4 regions of the Alteromonas sp. McT4-15 genome follow, and region 1 is predicted to be linked to each of the others. Evidence: predicted binding sites of a transcription regulator. Region 1 holds the regulator's gene; each other region holds the start of a gene.
What was found. Region 1 encodes FNR, which switches genes on or off when oxygen is low (the NO sensors DNR and NnrR bind a similar motif). Its sites were predicted from a motif close to TTGATCTAGATCAA; they were not measured.

Region 1 (3,651 bases):
GTATTGGTTATTGCAGGTTTAACTTATGGCTACTGGAGTTTGCAAGGTAGCGAAGATGCATTTTGGATAACAATATCTGTACTAGTAGCAACCTGCCCTTGCGCATTAGGGCTTGCGACACCGTCAGCACTTACATGCGCAATGGCGAAACTAAACCGCCAAGGTATATTGTTAAAACGCGCTGATGCACTTGAACAAATCACCACAATCGACACCATAGCCCTTGATAAAACAGGTACGCTTACAGAAGGTAAATTTACACTCACCCAACGCTGGTTTGCTGATGGTGTTGATGAAAACGGCGTTATGAACATTGCAATGGCACTAGAAATGCGTTCGGAGCACCCGATAGCCAAAGCATTTATTACCAAGAGCGAACCAGGCAGCCAACCGCCACATCAAGTAGAACAATTTACTGTTACACCAGGGGGTGGTATCACCGGTGTAATAAATAACGCACAATTTATGATGGGAAGTGCATCATTTGTAGAAGTCGACACTGCGCTTGTTCCAATAAACGCAAACGTGTATCTCACTGTTAACGGGAAGCTTTTAGGGGCATTTGAGGTCAGTGATACGTTACGAAAAGACACCAAAACCACCCTTAATGCCCTTGGGAAGCATAACTCACTTATTGTGCTTAGCGGTGATACCCAACACAATGTAGATACCCTATCACAGCACCTTCCCATACAGCTTGCAAAAGGTGGTCTTACTCCTGAAGATAAGTTTCACGAAGTACAGGCAATGCAAGCCAGCGGAAAAAAAGTGATGATGATGGGGGATGGTATTAATGATGCACCGGTCTTAGCTAGCGCCGATGTGGCTATAGCGGTGGGTAATGCAACGGATGTAGCGAAAACCGCCGCCGATGTTATCTTACTTGGCGATCAGTTACTTTCTGTTCCAGAGTTAATTACCACCGCCAAGCAAGTAAAACAAAAAATTAGGCAAAATATTGGCTGGTCTGTAGGTTACAACATTCTGATTCTACCATTTGCTGTATCTGGTTTGCTTTCGCCTTGGATGGCTGTGGTAGGCATGTCACTAAGTTCTATTATTGTGGTGACAAACTCAACCCGACTATTGAGTAAGTAGCATGAGCATTATTTACGTCCTTATACCCATCGCCATCATTATCGTGGCCGTCGCTATCGTTATTTTCTTTTGGGCTGTAAAGTCCAATCAGTTTGAAGACCTCGATCGTCAAGGCTACAGTATTTTGTTTGATGATGATCTGTCGCCAGAGGAAAAACAACTTGCAGAACAACGTAAGAAACTGCAAGAAAAAGAAGAATTAACTCACTTATCTAAACACACGAACACAGCGAAAACATCAGTCAATCAACCTGAAAACGAGACTCATGGAAGGCATTAATTACTTTTCTGCCTTTCTTATTGGCCTCGCAGGCGGCGTTCACTGTGTAGGAATGTGTGGGGGTATTGTAACCGCACTACGAATGGTTACCCCCAAAGGCATTTCCCCCTTCCCCTATACACTGACTTATAATATTGGGCGCATTGTGAGTTATACCATCGCAGGCGGTATAACTGGTTTTTTTGGAAAAATTGCCGCTGATTATATTCCCCTCGCGAATTATGCACTTTCACTGATTAGCGGCATCATGCTACTGCTATTGGCATGCTATCTCGGGCAGTGGTATACCGGCTTAACCAAACTAGAACGGTTGGGCAACGGAATATTTAAAAAAATACAGCCTTACTCTAAACGTTTTTTACCATTTAGGACGCCGCTGAGCGCCTTTCCCTACGGCTTTATTTGGGGATGGTTACCGTGCGGGTTAGTGTATTCGACATTAACATGGTCATTGGCTTCTGGCAGTGCCTTGCAAGGTAGCGCAATTATGTTCTTCTTTGGGTTAGGCACATTGCCTACACTGATTGCGACAAGCTTGGGTAGCCAATGGTTGATCTCAGGATTTAAAAACATATTGGTTAGACAAGGGATCGCGAGCATAATGGCTATATATGCTGTTTATCTGATTTATCGCGCAATCGCCTAAATCTTGCGGTATCATAACAAAGTAAACCCTGTAATTTGTGAGTTAGTATTTATGAGCAAAGGAAGCCAATTCTCTATACATTGTCAAAACTGCAGTTTCAGTCATTTATGTCTACCAGTGGCATTGAATAAGACAGAAATTGAGTCTCTTGATGACATTATTGAGCGTAAAAAACCACTCCATAAGGGCGATACGCTTATCCAAACTGGCGATACCTTTCGTTCACTCTTTGCTGTTCGCACAGGCTCATTTAAGTCTTTTGTTACAAACAAAGAAGGTGAAGAGCAGATAACAGGTTTTCACTTTCCTGGCGATATCATAGGCTTTGATGCACTACGTGAAAATCAGCATCAAAGCTACACGCAGGCTCTTGAAACTGCAATGGTGTGCGAACTTCCCTACGAAACGTTAGATGAAATGTCAGTACAATTTCCAAAACTTCGTCACCAGATTATGAGCTTCATGAGTGCGGAAATTAAGCAAGATCACGATATGATTATGCTGTTAAATAAACGCACAGCCCAAGAACGTCTCTTATATTTCATCTCGCATTTGTCTCAACGTTTTGAAGAACGTGGTTTTTCACACAGAGAGTTTCACTTAACGATGACACGTAATGAAATAGGTAACTATTTAGGTTTGACTATCGAAACGATAAGTCGCCTGTTAAGTCGCTTCCAAAAAGACGGTATTATCAAGGTAGATGGCAAGCTTATTACTATTTTAGATTTTGATCGACTTAGTACAAAACTAGAAGCGCTTAACGGTCCCAGCGTTGTGTGTAACGGTTAGGAACCCTAATCAACAACTGATAACAAGATTAAGATTGGCGCTTTGAAAGCGCCTTTTTTATTTATTGATCTAAAACAACTAACGTTTTTAGTATTGTCGTTTACACTTACCTTAAGCGTCCAACTTATTTATAAAACTAAATACTAAGCTTTTGTTTATAAGGGGTAGTTATGATTGAGTACAAACGCATCCTTGCTGTTGTTGATGCCGAGCGAGACAACCAACCTGCCTTAAGCAGGGCCTACGAATTAGCGTCAAAATTGGGCGCTTCAGTAACAGCCATGATGGTGGTATACGATCTCTCTTATGACATGACCACTATGCTTAGCCCTGATGAAAGAGAGTCAATGCGCGACGCCGTCACTAACGAACACGCCAAATGGCTATCAGGAGAGCTTCACAAGCAAGGCTATGGAGAAACTGATATTGTTGTTGAGTGGAATAATCGCGCCTATGAATCAATTATTCATTATGCCTTGGACAATCAAATCGATTTAGTGGTTAAAGCAACTAAGAAACATGATGACTTGGCATCCGTTATATTTACGCCCACAGACTGGCACCTGATGCGTAAATGCCCTCGTCCAGTATTATTGGTAAAAGAGCACGATTGGCCAGAAGGTGGCGAAATTATTGCTGCTGTAAACGTAGGTACTGAAGACGACGAACATGCTGCGCTCAATGATAAAATTACCGTTATTGCCAACGACTATGCGTCGCTTTTAAAAGGGAATGTCAATCTTGTTAACAGCTACCCTTCTACACCGCTAAATATTGCTATTGAAGTCCCTGAGTTCGACCCTGACACTTATCATGATGCGGTTAAGCAACACCA
Region 2 (3,651 bases), on a different contig from region 1:
TTCTGCATATTTACTTTCCGCTTGTTCACGTTCTAGCTCAATCATTTCTAAGCGCTTGTGACTAGCATCGTCCGTCTCTTTTGCCAACGCTTGCTCTTCAAGCTTCAGCTGAATAATACGCCGTTCTAGACGGTCCATATCTTCTGGTTTTGAATCAATTTGAAGACGAATACTTGAAGCGGCTTCGTCAATCAAATCGATGGCTTTATCGGGTAATTGCCTATCACTTATATAACGGTGAGACAAACTTGCCGCAGCCACAATAGCAGGGTCAGTAATATCTACAGAATGATGCAGTTCGTAGCGCTCTTTAAGCCCACGCAGTATAGCAATGGTATCTTCAACACTTGGCTCTTCCACTAGAACCTTTTGGAATCGACGTTCAAGTGCAGCATCTTTTTCAATGTACTGACGGTATTCGTCCAGCGTTGTGGCGCCTACGCAGTGTAACTCACCTCGAGCTAGAGCAGGCTTGAGCATATTGCCTGCATCCATTGCACCATCACCTTTACCCGCGCCTACCATGGTGTGAAGCTCATCGACAAAGAGGATTACACGCCCCTCTTCTTTAGCGAGTTCATTAAGTACCGCTTTTAAGCGTTCTTCAAACTCACCACGGTATTTTGCTCCCGCTACCAGCGCTCCCATATCAAGCGCCAACACGCGCTTATTTTTAAGTCCTTCAGGTACTTCCCCATTAATAATACGCTGGGCAAGCCCCTCGACAATTGCTGTTTTACCCACACCAGGTTCACCAATTAACACAGGATTATTTTTTGTCCTGCGTTGCAACACCTGCACGGTTCGTCGAATTTCGTCATCTCGCCCGATGACAGGGTCTAACTTTCCTTGCTCTGCACGCTCGGTTAAGTCTGTCGTATACTTTTCTAGCGCTTGCCTAACATCTTCTGCATTAGGATCTGTGACTTTTTGACCACCACGCATATCGTCAATGGCAGCTTCAATAGCGTCTTGCTTAATATTCAAGCTCTTAAGAATTTCACCTAATCGCCCTTTGTCTTGCAATGCAGCTAGTACAAAAATCTCTGACGTGATGTATTCGTCTTTGCGCTGCTGCGCTATTTTGTCACACAGATTAAGTAGCACACCGCTGTCTTTACTTAACTGAACATCACCGCCAATACCCTCGATTCTTGGAAGACGTTCGATAGCTTGACTTAATGCAGAACGCAGAGCATTTACATTGATATTAGCTTGGTCTAGCAGTGGTCGTACTGAGCCGCCTTGCTGATTGAGCATGGCAGTCATTAAATGCACAGGTTCTATGTATTGATGATCTCGACCCAATGCGAGTGATTGAGCATCGGATATAGCGAGCTGAAATTTACTGGTAAATCTGTCTAATCTCATAATCTCAACCTAAAAAGAAAACATAAAATGTTTTTAATTCGATGATGTAGTTATGGGATCTGGTGATTTATGATTCAAGTACGAAAATGCAATCTTGGCTAAAAAGATGCCGAAAGGGGCCAAAAACACCAAAATAATTGATTTAGAACAAACTAAAGATAATACAAAATGGCTTAGTCACACTACTTGGCCAATCAGCTGCGAGAACAGCACTACCTTTTACTTTATGCCAATTACACTCACTATGCGTCCAGTCGCACGTTTACCTTGGTGCGTTGCATGTCGATGAGAATAAAAAAGATCATTGCGGCAATATGTACAGAGTTCACTTTGAGTTACGTTATCTACGCCTAAAGCATTTAGTTGAGTTTGTGCAATAAATGGTAGGTCCAAAAGATACTTATCAACTGAATTACTTGTAGAAAGCGCATCAGGATATGATGAAAACACCCCAGCAACACGTTCATCTACTTCGTAACACTGTTTGCAAATAGCCGGGCCAATCCATGCGAGTAATTCACTTGGCGCGCTTTCGAAACGACAGACAGCGTTTGCAATGACGCCATTTTTTAGTCCTTTCCAGCCAGCATGCACTGCTGACACTTCTGTTCCCTTGGTATTGCACATTAAAATGGGAACGCAATCAGCAGTCATTACCGCACAATAGTAATTGGGCGATTGTGAGTACGCGGCATCGGCAGTTGTATCAATTGTTGGTAAAGCAACAACGCGGTTAGAGTGTACCTGCTCTAACCACGTTAACTTTTCGTGCTGTGGCAGAAGTGCTCGGTTGGCTTTGACAAGCAATAAGTCATCGCCTACATGTGCTCCTACGTTTAGTCCATGATAATCACCAAGACTGACACCTCCAAGTCGCGTACTTGTGTAGGCAACAATATTGTCAGGCGAGCGCCAATGTGGTTCTATCGTCTTGGTCACCGGCATACAACTACAGCATATCCTGTGGATTGTCTTCAGTGTCTTTTTTCACAGCCTTTAGCAAATCTTGCATATCCTGCGGCAACGGTGCTTTCCACGTCATCCACTCTTCTGTTTCAGGGTGAAATAGAGACAACTGCGCTGCGTGTAGCGCTTGACGCTGAAACCCTCGAAGAGCACTGATAAACGCTTCCGATGCACCTTTAGGTAAACGCGGACGACCGCCATATACTTGATCGCCCAACAAAGGATGTTTGATGTGCGCCATGTGCACACGAATCTGGTGCGTTCGTCCGGTTTCAAGTTTTAAGCGCAAATGCGTGTATGCTCGAAATTTCTCTATCACGCGGTAATGCGTTACGGCTGGTTTGCCCATTTCGCGAACCGCCATATGCGTGCGTTTGGTTGCGTGACGACCTATTGGCGCGTCTACAATTCCACCAGCAACCATAGTTCCCAATGCAACTGCTTCGTACTCACGGCTCATCTCACGACGTTGAAGCTGATCAACAAGATGGGTTTGCGCAGGAATTGTCTTTGCCACAACCATCAAACCGGTAGTGTCTTTGTCGAGACGATGAACGATACCCGCACGCGGAACTTTATCGATATCGGGAACATGATTAAGCAATGCATTTAGTACTGTACCACTAGGATTGCCCGCACCAGGGTGTACAACCAAATCAGCAGGTTTATTGATTACCAAAATGTGGTCATCTTCATAAACAATGTTGAGGGCAATATCTTGTGCTTTGCTCGTTACTTGAACGTCCATTTCGGCCTTGACGGTAATCACTTCGTCCATCTCCATTTTATGGCGAGGTACTGTGATAACTTCTCCGTTTACCGCTACGTTCCCATCTAAGATCCAAGTTTTTAACTTGGAACGTGAATATTCAGGGAACAAATCAGCTAAAACCTGATCTAACCGTAAACCAAAATGCGCAGCTTCCGTTGAAGCTTCTAATTGTATTGTGTTGGGCGACTGTGTCATAACACCATTGATTGCGTCTAAAAAAGAGTATTATAACAACTATTCACGCTGTACACTGCGTTGTTTACGTTTTTGTATGGTTTTTCTCACCGTTAGTACGTTAGAATGCAATTAAAGTGTTGTTGTTTAACACGTGAGCTTAGACAGCGAAGTATTTAAACTGTTTAGCAGGAAACTAGAATTATTATGAAATCATTTCGTTTACTAGCGCCGGTCTTATTAGGTGCTGTGATATCTGTCACAGGATGCAGTTCTTCAGATAATGAAGAGAAAGCCGTTTTAGCTAACATGGGTGCGCAGCAACTTTACGACAGTGCGAAGCAAAGTATGGAAGTCGGCAACTTTAG
Region 3 (3,651 bases), on a different contig from region 1:
CCGCTAAATGCCATACCCGCAAAAGTGCGCTTAAGCCAAGTGGGGAGCGGTTTGTTGCGCAATAAGTAAACACTACCCAACCATGAAACAAGTAACATCAGCATGCCCATACCGACCATAACGCGAAAGCCGAAGAATACAGGCGCAACGGGAGGATGCTCTCCTTCAAATTCGTTTAAGCCTTTTATCTCGCCTTTTAGTTCGTGAGTCAGTATTAAGCTTGCTCCATAAGGAATAGGCACTTCAAAGTGGTTCTCCTTTGCATCCTCATCGGGAATGGCAAACAAAAGCAAAGGCGCGCCTTCAGTGGTTTCCCATAAGCCTTCCATCGCTGCGACTTTCTGAGGCTGGTGTTCAAGGGTATTTAAACCATGCATATCACCTGCAAATATTTGCAAAGGAATAAGCACAGCAGCGGTATAAGTGGCCGTTTTGAGTGCTAGTTTTGGTGCTAGCTTATTATCGCCCTTAAGCATTCTGTACGCTGAAAGCCCCGCAATTAAGAAACTAGCAGTAAGGCCTGATGCCAGCATCATGTGTACAAAGCGGTAAGGAAATGAAGGGTTGAAAATAATCTCTTTCCAGTTGGTGGCATACACCACGCCGTCGATCACCTCATAGCCCTGCGGCGTTTGCATCCAACTATTCAGCGCCAATATCCAAAATGCTGACGTTGTCGTACCAATGGCAACAATCAATGTTGAAGCGGTATGCAGCCAATTAGGCACGCGGCGAATACCAAAAAGCATAATGCCGAGAAAGGTCGCTTCCAAGAAAAAGGCGGTAAGTACTTCGTAGCCCAGTAATGGACCTGCCACATTCCCCACTTTTTCCATAAATCCCGGCCAGTTAGTGCCAAATTGAAATGACATGGTTACGCCACTTACAACACCTAGGGCGAAACTTAATGCGAACACACGGACCCAAAACCGGTACATGCGCATCCACACAGGATGACCAGACAGGTTAGAGCGCATTTTGAAATAAAACAAAAACCATCCCATCGCCATAGTGATGGTTGGGAAGAGAATATGAAAACTAATATTTAACGCAAATTGTAATCGAGACAGCAAGAATGCATCCACAGAAGGCCCCCTTAGTTAACGCTGTTTTTCCCCGGAAGAAGCTTATCCTTAAGCTCAAGCATGCGGCCTACACCAGCGCCAAGCTTCATCAACGTATTTAACTTTTCAGGCCCAAGATTCTGAAGTTCTTCAGACCATGCCGTAATTGATTCGAGTAAATCGTGAATTTCGTTCAGTTTATCTTGCGCATTGGCTTCTTTTTCATTTGCTGGCGTGTCGAGAAGAAGGTCGCGCAGTAAACTCATAGTAGGGTCGATTTCTCGTTTTCTTCGCTCTTCAAAAACGCGATTAGCCAATGTCCATATATCACCGGCTGGAACAAAGAACTCTTTGCGTTCACCGGGGACCAGATGTTGTTTTACTAGGCGCCACGACTGCAATTCTTTAAGGCCCATGCTGGTATTCCCACGAGAAATATTCAGTGCGTCAGCAATTTCCTGTGCTGAAATGGGCTCTTCGTTCAGCACAATAAGCGCCAATATTTGCCCAACAGTGCGATTAAAACCCCATCGGCTACCCATTTCCCCAAAGTGCATAACCGCAGACGTGATAAGTGGAGTCATCTTCATATTTTTTACCTGCTGAAGTTTCAGAAATTACTGAAAGTTTATAATGTGGTTTGATTTAGATCAACATTTATTGTTTTTGTTTGTGGAATCACATTTGATGGATATCGATTACTGAGGCTAGTTTTTTAAATATCTTTGATAGGCTCTTTGTCTGAAGCGGACGACAGCAATAGCTTTTTCCATGCCCATTGGGCTTTCACTAGTCTCATTAAAATTTCGTGGTATTGACATGGCTACCATTCCCCCTAGACTTTTTGTCCAAACACTATTGGCTGAATCCCCTTACAAAGACAATGAAACGTGACCCTATTGATATTATTTCCTATCAGGAAATATGGCTTAAACAATTTGAACAGGCAAAAAAAGATTTAGACTCAGCCTTAGGCACACTAGCGGTTTGCATCGAGCATATTGGTTCTACTGCCATTCAAAATATGCCGTCCAAAGATCGCATTGACATTCAAATCGGCGTAAAAGAAGTTTCAGATGAGGTTTGCGAAGTAATCAACGCTGCCTTACAAGACTTCGGTTTCTCATACGCTTATTTAAGTAAAGATCACCTGCCGCCAAACGAATCTGACGAAAATGAATGGAAAAAAATTTACTTACCGGGGATAACTCACCGATGGCGCTTCAAAGCGAATATCCATATTCGAAGAGTAGGTGCTAAAAATTATAAATATGCGCTGTTATTCAGAGATTTTCTGCGAAATCATCCTGAATCGGCGACAGCCTATGCCAGATTGAAGCAGTCGTTATCTAAGCACACTAGATTTGATAGAGACGCTTACTGTGAAATCAAAGATCCAGTGTGTGACTTGATTATGATAAATGCTCGGATTTGGGAAAAGTCCCTAAGCCAGGCTTAAGTCTTTGAATGCGCGTTTTAATCTTTTAAAAACGCTACACTGAAGCTGAAGCCATTGTGCAGTATTGTAAGAAAGCGCTGGAATTAGCCCGAAGAATTAACGATCACAGAGTAATGATTTTTGAAGAGGCTTTGAACAACCTTAAATCTACAAAGAAATAAGTTAATTAAGCGCGTGTTTCCATTGCTTTGTGATTATGGTTTCGCTTACCCAGAAAGCGCCAGCTTCTTATGACAATCACTTTCTCTTCGTATGGTTTGCAATACCCTTGTCTCATTTAGTATACCTAATGGGGCAAAGTTAACTTTTTTTGTCCAATCTGACCGTTATAGTTGCGATTCTGCTACTGAGGTCGACCCAATGCATATTCATACACAACTCTCTTACCGAGAACATGCTCGGGCCTATAAGGATATGGCACAGTTTATCGTTGAAAACCCCGCTATCAGTGTTGGACTAGGGCTACTGTCCTACTTGATATGTAAGATACCGTTTGAACTATTTGCCCTTAAGATGACGGCTTATATCGCACTTATTTCGCTTGTGGTGTGTGTGGTTACCACTAAGTTCAGAACGGGGTCATTAAGCGGCGTATTGTCTGAGCTTTCCTTGCAACAGTCGCTGTTTCTTCCCGTTTTAATTGGCTGTTTTGCTTTAAGCATGGTGGGAATGGGTGTTGCGGGTTGGATAACACAGGCCTTGCAGCAGGTGAGTGCAGCAAGTGTGCCCATTAGCAACATGCGATTTGGCGCAATGGAGGCAATAAGCGTAGTGCTAGCAGGAGTGTTAGTTTTTGTTACTCAGATAATGCCGTACGTGTTAGCCCATTTTTGTAAAGGCTTGAGCCTTTCCCGCCATCAAGGGGAGCAGATTTGGTACGCGTTACTAAAACACTGGAAAAACGGTGTATCTTATACGCCTATTGCGCTTATTAGTGGCATGGTATTTACAAGCGGGATAGATGCTTCTGGGTATATTGTTACGTTAGCGTCACTGTATTCTACATTTTTGCTTTTTATTGTATTTAACGTGCACAAAGCCGAAAAACAACAGTCAATGAATATGGCCTTAACGCCAACTTAATTCTAAAAAGTATTGCAGAGGCAGGTACATCGCCTCTGCATTGCA
Region 4 (3,651 bases), on a different contig from region 1:
TTTGATCACTGGCCCTAATGGTAGCGGAAAAGAGAAAATTGCAGAGCTCATTCAGCGACAATCACCGTTAAATCAAGCGCCTTTCGTTAAAGTGAACGCAGGTGCACTACCTCAAGAGCTCATAGAAGCAGAATTGTTCGGTGCAGAGGCAGGGGCGTTTACAAGCGCCAATAAAAGCCGAATTGGCAGATTTGAAGCAGCTAATGGTGGAACTTTATTTCTAGATGAAATTGGAAACTTACCACTATCTGGTCAGGTGAAATTACTTCGCGTCTTACAAACCGGTGAATTCGAAAAGTTGGGTTCGGTGAAAACTCAGCGCACTACCGTGAGGATTATCTCCGCAACCAACGCTGATCTTGTGGCAGATATTGCGAAAGGCACATTTCGAGAAGATTTATTTTATCGGCTCAACGTTATCGAGATAAATGTTCCTCCTCTTTGTGAGCGTGGGGATGATGCATTAGCCTTGGTAAAACATTTTCTACCCGGTCGGGAACTGAGTCTTACCGCCCAACAAGCTATCACGCAGCATATGTGGCCAGGCAATGTAAGAGAGTTAGAAAACGCCTGTCGTAGAGTTGACATTCTGTACCCTGAAGGCGTGCTAGGAGCAGACGCATTCGGATTGTCAAGCGAGACAAAAAGCACAGTGCCTAGAGCAAATACAACAGAGCCAACGCAAGTAGAAATAGAGGCAGCTTTGGTGACTTACAATGGCGTAATCGCTAAGGTCGCTAAACATTTTGGTCTGTCTCGTCAGGCACTTTATCGTCGTTTAGACAAGTACGCGATAGATTACAAATCGTGAATACCATTAGAAATAAACTGATTGCTTCAGCAATGGCATCTACCGCCCTTGGTATTGCGCCTTTGCTGTATTTCGTTGCTTTGCCGGTTGAAACCAAAATTTTGATTACAAGTGGTGTACTTGTGTTGAGCGGTTTTTGTTTTTACACACTTACAAAGCCTATTGATAAGAACTTGCAAGCGCTTAATGTAGGGCTACTTAATTTTAAAGACGGTGAGTATTCATCAACATTGGCGCGTACCTCTTCTGATGAGTTTGGCGAGCTTTGCGCCTTATTCAACGCAACTGCAGAAACGCTAAGAAAAGAAAAGCAGTGGCTTCATCAGCGGGAACTTATGTTAGACAAAGTACTACAAACGTCTCCTGATGTGTTGTTACTTGTAAATAGTGATAATCGAATAGTGTTTAGTAATTACCAAGCGAGGCACTTTTTCAACGCGTCCCATCGCTTAGAAGGTGAGTTGATTGACACGCTTTTGATACAAAAGCCAAGCGCACTTGGCGATATGATGAACAACCGTCAGGAAGGGCTATTTACACTACCGCTTGAAGACAAAGGTGTTGAAACGTGGCATATCGCAAAGGGGACATTCTTACTGAATAACCAATCACATAAGCTCTTTATTTTGAAACAAATGACACGGGAGTTGAATCGACAAGAGGTATCGGTTTGGAAGAAGGTTATTCGCGTAATAAGCCATGAGCTCAATAACTCACTCGGTCCAATCTCTAGTCTGCTACACAGTGGGAAGATAGTGAGTAACCAAAATAGTGATCCGCGTTTGGTTCGGGTGTTTGACACTATTGAAGAGCGTATTGCCCACCTAAACCAATTTGTGCAGGGATACGGCAAATTCGCCAAACTTCCGGTACCAGTATTTGACACCATTAGCTGGGATGATGTCTTAGCGCAATTAGCGCAGCAGTATCCATTTAAGTTGTCTATGCCAGAACCCGTTGATTTAAAAGCCGACGCCATCCAATTAGAGCAGTTGCTCATTAACTTGCTAAAAAATGCCCATGAATCGGGGAGTGCACCTGACGATGTGGAATTAGTAATTACACAGAACACATCGCAAGTCGTGATTGAAGTGTTGGATAAAGGCAAAGGTATGTCTGAGAGCGTAATGGCGAATGCCTTAGTGCCATTTTATTCGACTAAAGCGACAGGAAGTGGATTAGGGTTAGCATTATGCCGCGAGATTACTGATGCGCATCGTGGACATTTGGTGATACAAAATAGACAAGATGACGGGTTATGTGTTCGCGTCGTGTTTGAAAAAAATAAGGGATAGACGGGCGTCTATCCCTTAGCGACGCTAAGCCAAGACCGTTTTTTACCCAACGTCGAACAGGCATTTACAAGATAATCTAAATGATAATTATTTGCAATAACTTTTTTTTAAAATTGTTTTCCTGTGGCTAACTTAGTTTTGATTTCAGCAACTCACAATGTAATTAGCACGTCTTTCCCAGCGTTTTGATTTAGATCAAAAATGCTGTGTATGCAGGTTCATTGCTATCTCAGCATTGATCTAGATCAGGTTTAGGCTGCTGTTCTTTCTCTATGATTAATGCAGTTAAAGAGGAGAACGATTATGTTGTGGACAATGATTAAAGACCCAGTAGTGTGGGGTTCACTTTTAGGTATAGGTATTATTGTTGGCATGATGATGTATTACACATACCTGTTTATGCACAATAGTGCTGACGAGGAAAAATAAACGTTTATCACTTGCTACAGTGAATTTTCTAACGTTTATTATTTTGCAACGGAATATCAATTAATACCAACAGTGCCGCTTGTCCGCCGTATTCCAGTGGTGCTTGATGAAATGCTCTTACGTGAGGGTGCTGTACAAGGTAATGTGGCAGGGCGGCTTTAAGAACGCCTTGCCCGAAACCATGCATAATGCTTACACAGTCAATTGACGATTTTCTAGCAGAGTGAATAAGTGCTGCTAGTTCCGCTTTTGCCATTTCTCTTGTTAAACCATGCAAATCTAGCATCATCTCAGGTGAATAATCACCGCGTCTTAGTTGCTTAACAATGTGGGTAGACTCGCCGTCTCTGCAATAACGCATTGGACCTTCTTGCGGCAAAGCAGCCTGATACATGTCTGAAAAACTAAATGAGGCAGCAAGTTGTTTGCTATGAGTGAGGTGTGCTGTTGAAGCCTGTTGGCGTTTGTTAAATAGAGCGACTTGTTTATCAGGTTCAATTTTGTCTTGTTGAAGGGGTTTTACGCCTTGCATTGCATCGGCAAATGAAAAGGTCTCTTCTTCAACACGGTCGATACTACCTGCATTGTTCAGTTTAGAAGCTAAAGTTTGTTTCTTTAAGGCTTTTAGTTCTTTTTTAAACGCTTTCATTATGAATCAATATGCAAATTAACATGGGCGAACACACTAAATGTTAGTATGATACCAGCTTTGTAATTGTTGATGTACCCAAACACCATGACCGATAAGTTTTACCTAGAAGAAGCCATTGAAGATCTGCATACTTTGTTAGATATGACACGATGGGCAACCAGCCGATTTAATGATGCGGCGTTGTATTTTGGTCATGGTACCGACAATGCATGGGACGAAGCGACAAGCTTGGTTATGCAGGCGTTGCATTTGCCACACCCTATTTTAGAGCAAGTCGGTGAAAGTGTACTGACATCTCGGTTAACCAAAAGTGAACGCGAGAAAATTGCAGAGCTTGTACTTAAGCGCGTACAAACCCGTATGCCGCTGCCTTATATCACCAATGAGGCGTGGTTTTGTGGCATGCCATTTTATGTCGATGAGCGTGTACTTATTCCGCGTTCGCCTTTTGCTGAGCTGATTCA

Region 2: a site for FNR is predicted at 1,509-1,522, ahead of clpB (ATP-dependent chaperone ClpB). Genes of this name have one in related genera too.
Region 3: a site for FNR is predicted at 1,705-1,718, ahead of LHL20_RS20270 (GbsR/MarR family transcriptional regulator). Genes of this name have one in related genera too.
Region 4: a site for FNR is predicted at 2,292-2,305, ahead of LHL20_RS14240 (DUF3149 domain-containing protein). Genes of this name have one in related genera too.

What each region holds. Positions count from the first base shown of each region.
Region 1 covers NZ_JAJALG010000044.1:14,289-17,939, forward strand. The annotation lists gene LHL20_RS19035 (heavy metal translocating P-type ATPase) at 1-1,098, shown strand, start outside; gene ccoS (cbb3-type cytochrome oxidase assembly protein CcoS) at 1,100-1,378, shown strand; gene LHL20_RS19045 (sulfite exporter TauE/SafE family protein) at 1,365-2,024, shown strand; gene fnr (fumarate/nitrate reduction transcriptional regulator Fnr) at 2,076-2,816, shown strand; gene uspE (universal stress protein UspE) at 2,987-3,651, shown strand, end outside.
Region 2 covers NZ_JAJALG010000055.1:9,328-12,978, forward strand. The annotation lists gene clpB (ATP-dependent chaperone ClpB) at 1-1,371, opposite strand, end outside; gene pgeF (peptidoglycan editing factor PgeF) at 1,591-2,316, opposite strand; gene rluD (23S rRNA pseudouridine(1911/1915/1917) synthase RluD) at 2,321-3,304, opposite strand; gene LHL20_RS19990 (outer membrane protein assembly factor BamD) at 3,491-3,651, shown strand, end outside.
Region 3 covers NZ_JAJALG010000061.1:2,412-6,062, forward strand. The annotation lists gene LHL20_RS20265 (cytochrome ubiquinol oxidase subunit I) at 1-1,085, opposite strand, end outside; gene LHL20_RS20270 (GbsR/MarR family transcriptional regulator) at 1,097-1,654, opposite strand; gene LHL20_RS20275 (GrpB family protein) at 1,948-2,523, shown strand; gene LHL20_RS20280 (hypothetical protein) at 2,884-3,606, shown strand.
Region 4 covers NZ_JAJALG010000021.1:18,605-22,255, reverse strand. The annotation lists gene LHL20_RS14250 (sigma-54-dependent transcriptional regulator) at 1-811, shown strand, start outside; gene LHL20_RS14245 (sensor histidine kinase) at 844-2,106, shown strand; gene LHL20_RS14240 (DUF3149 domain-containing protein) at 2,410-2,535, shown strand; gene smrB (endonuclease SmrB) at 2,564-3,184, opposite strand; gene prmB (50S ribosomal protein L3 N(5)-glutamine methyltransferase) at 3,272-3,651, shown strand, end outside.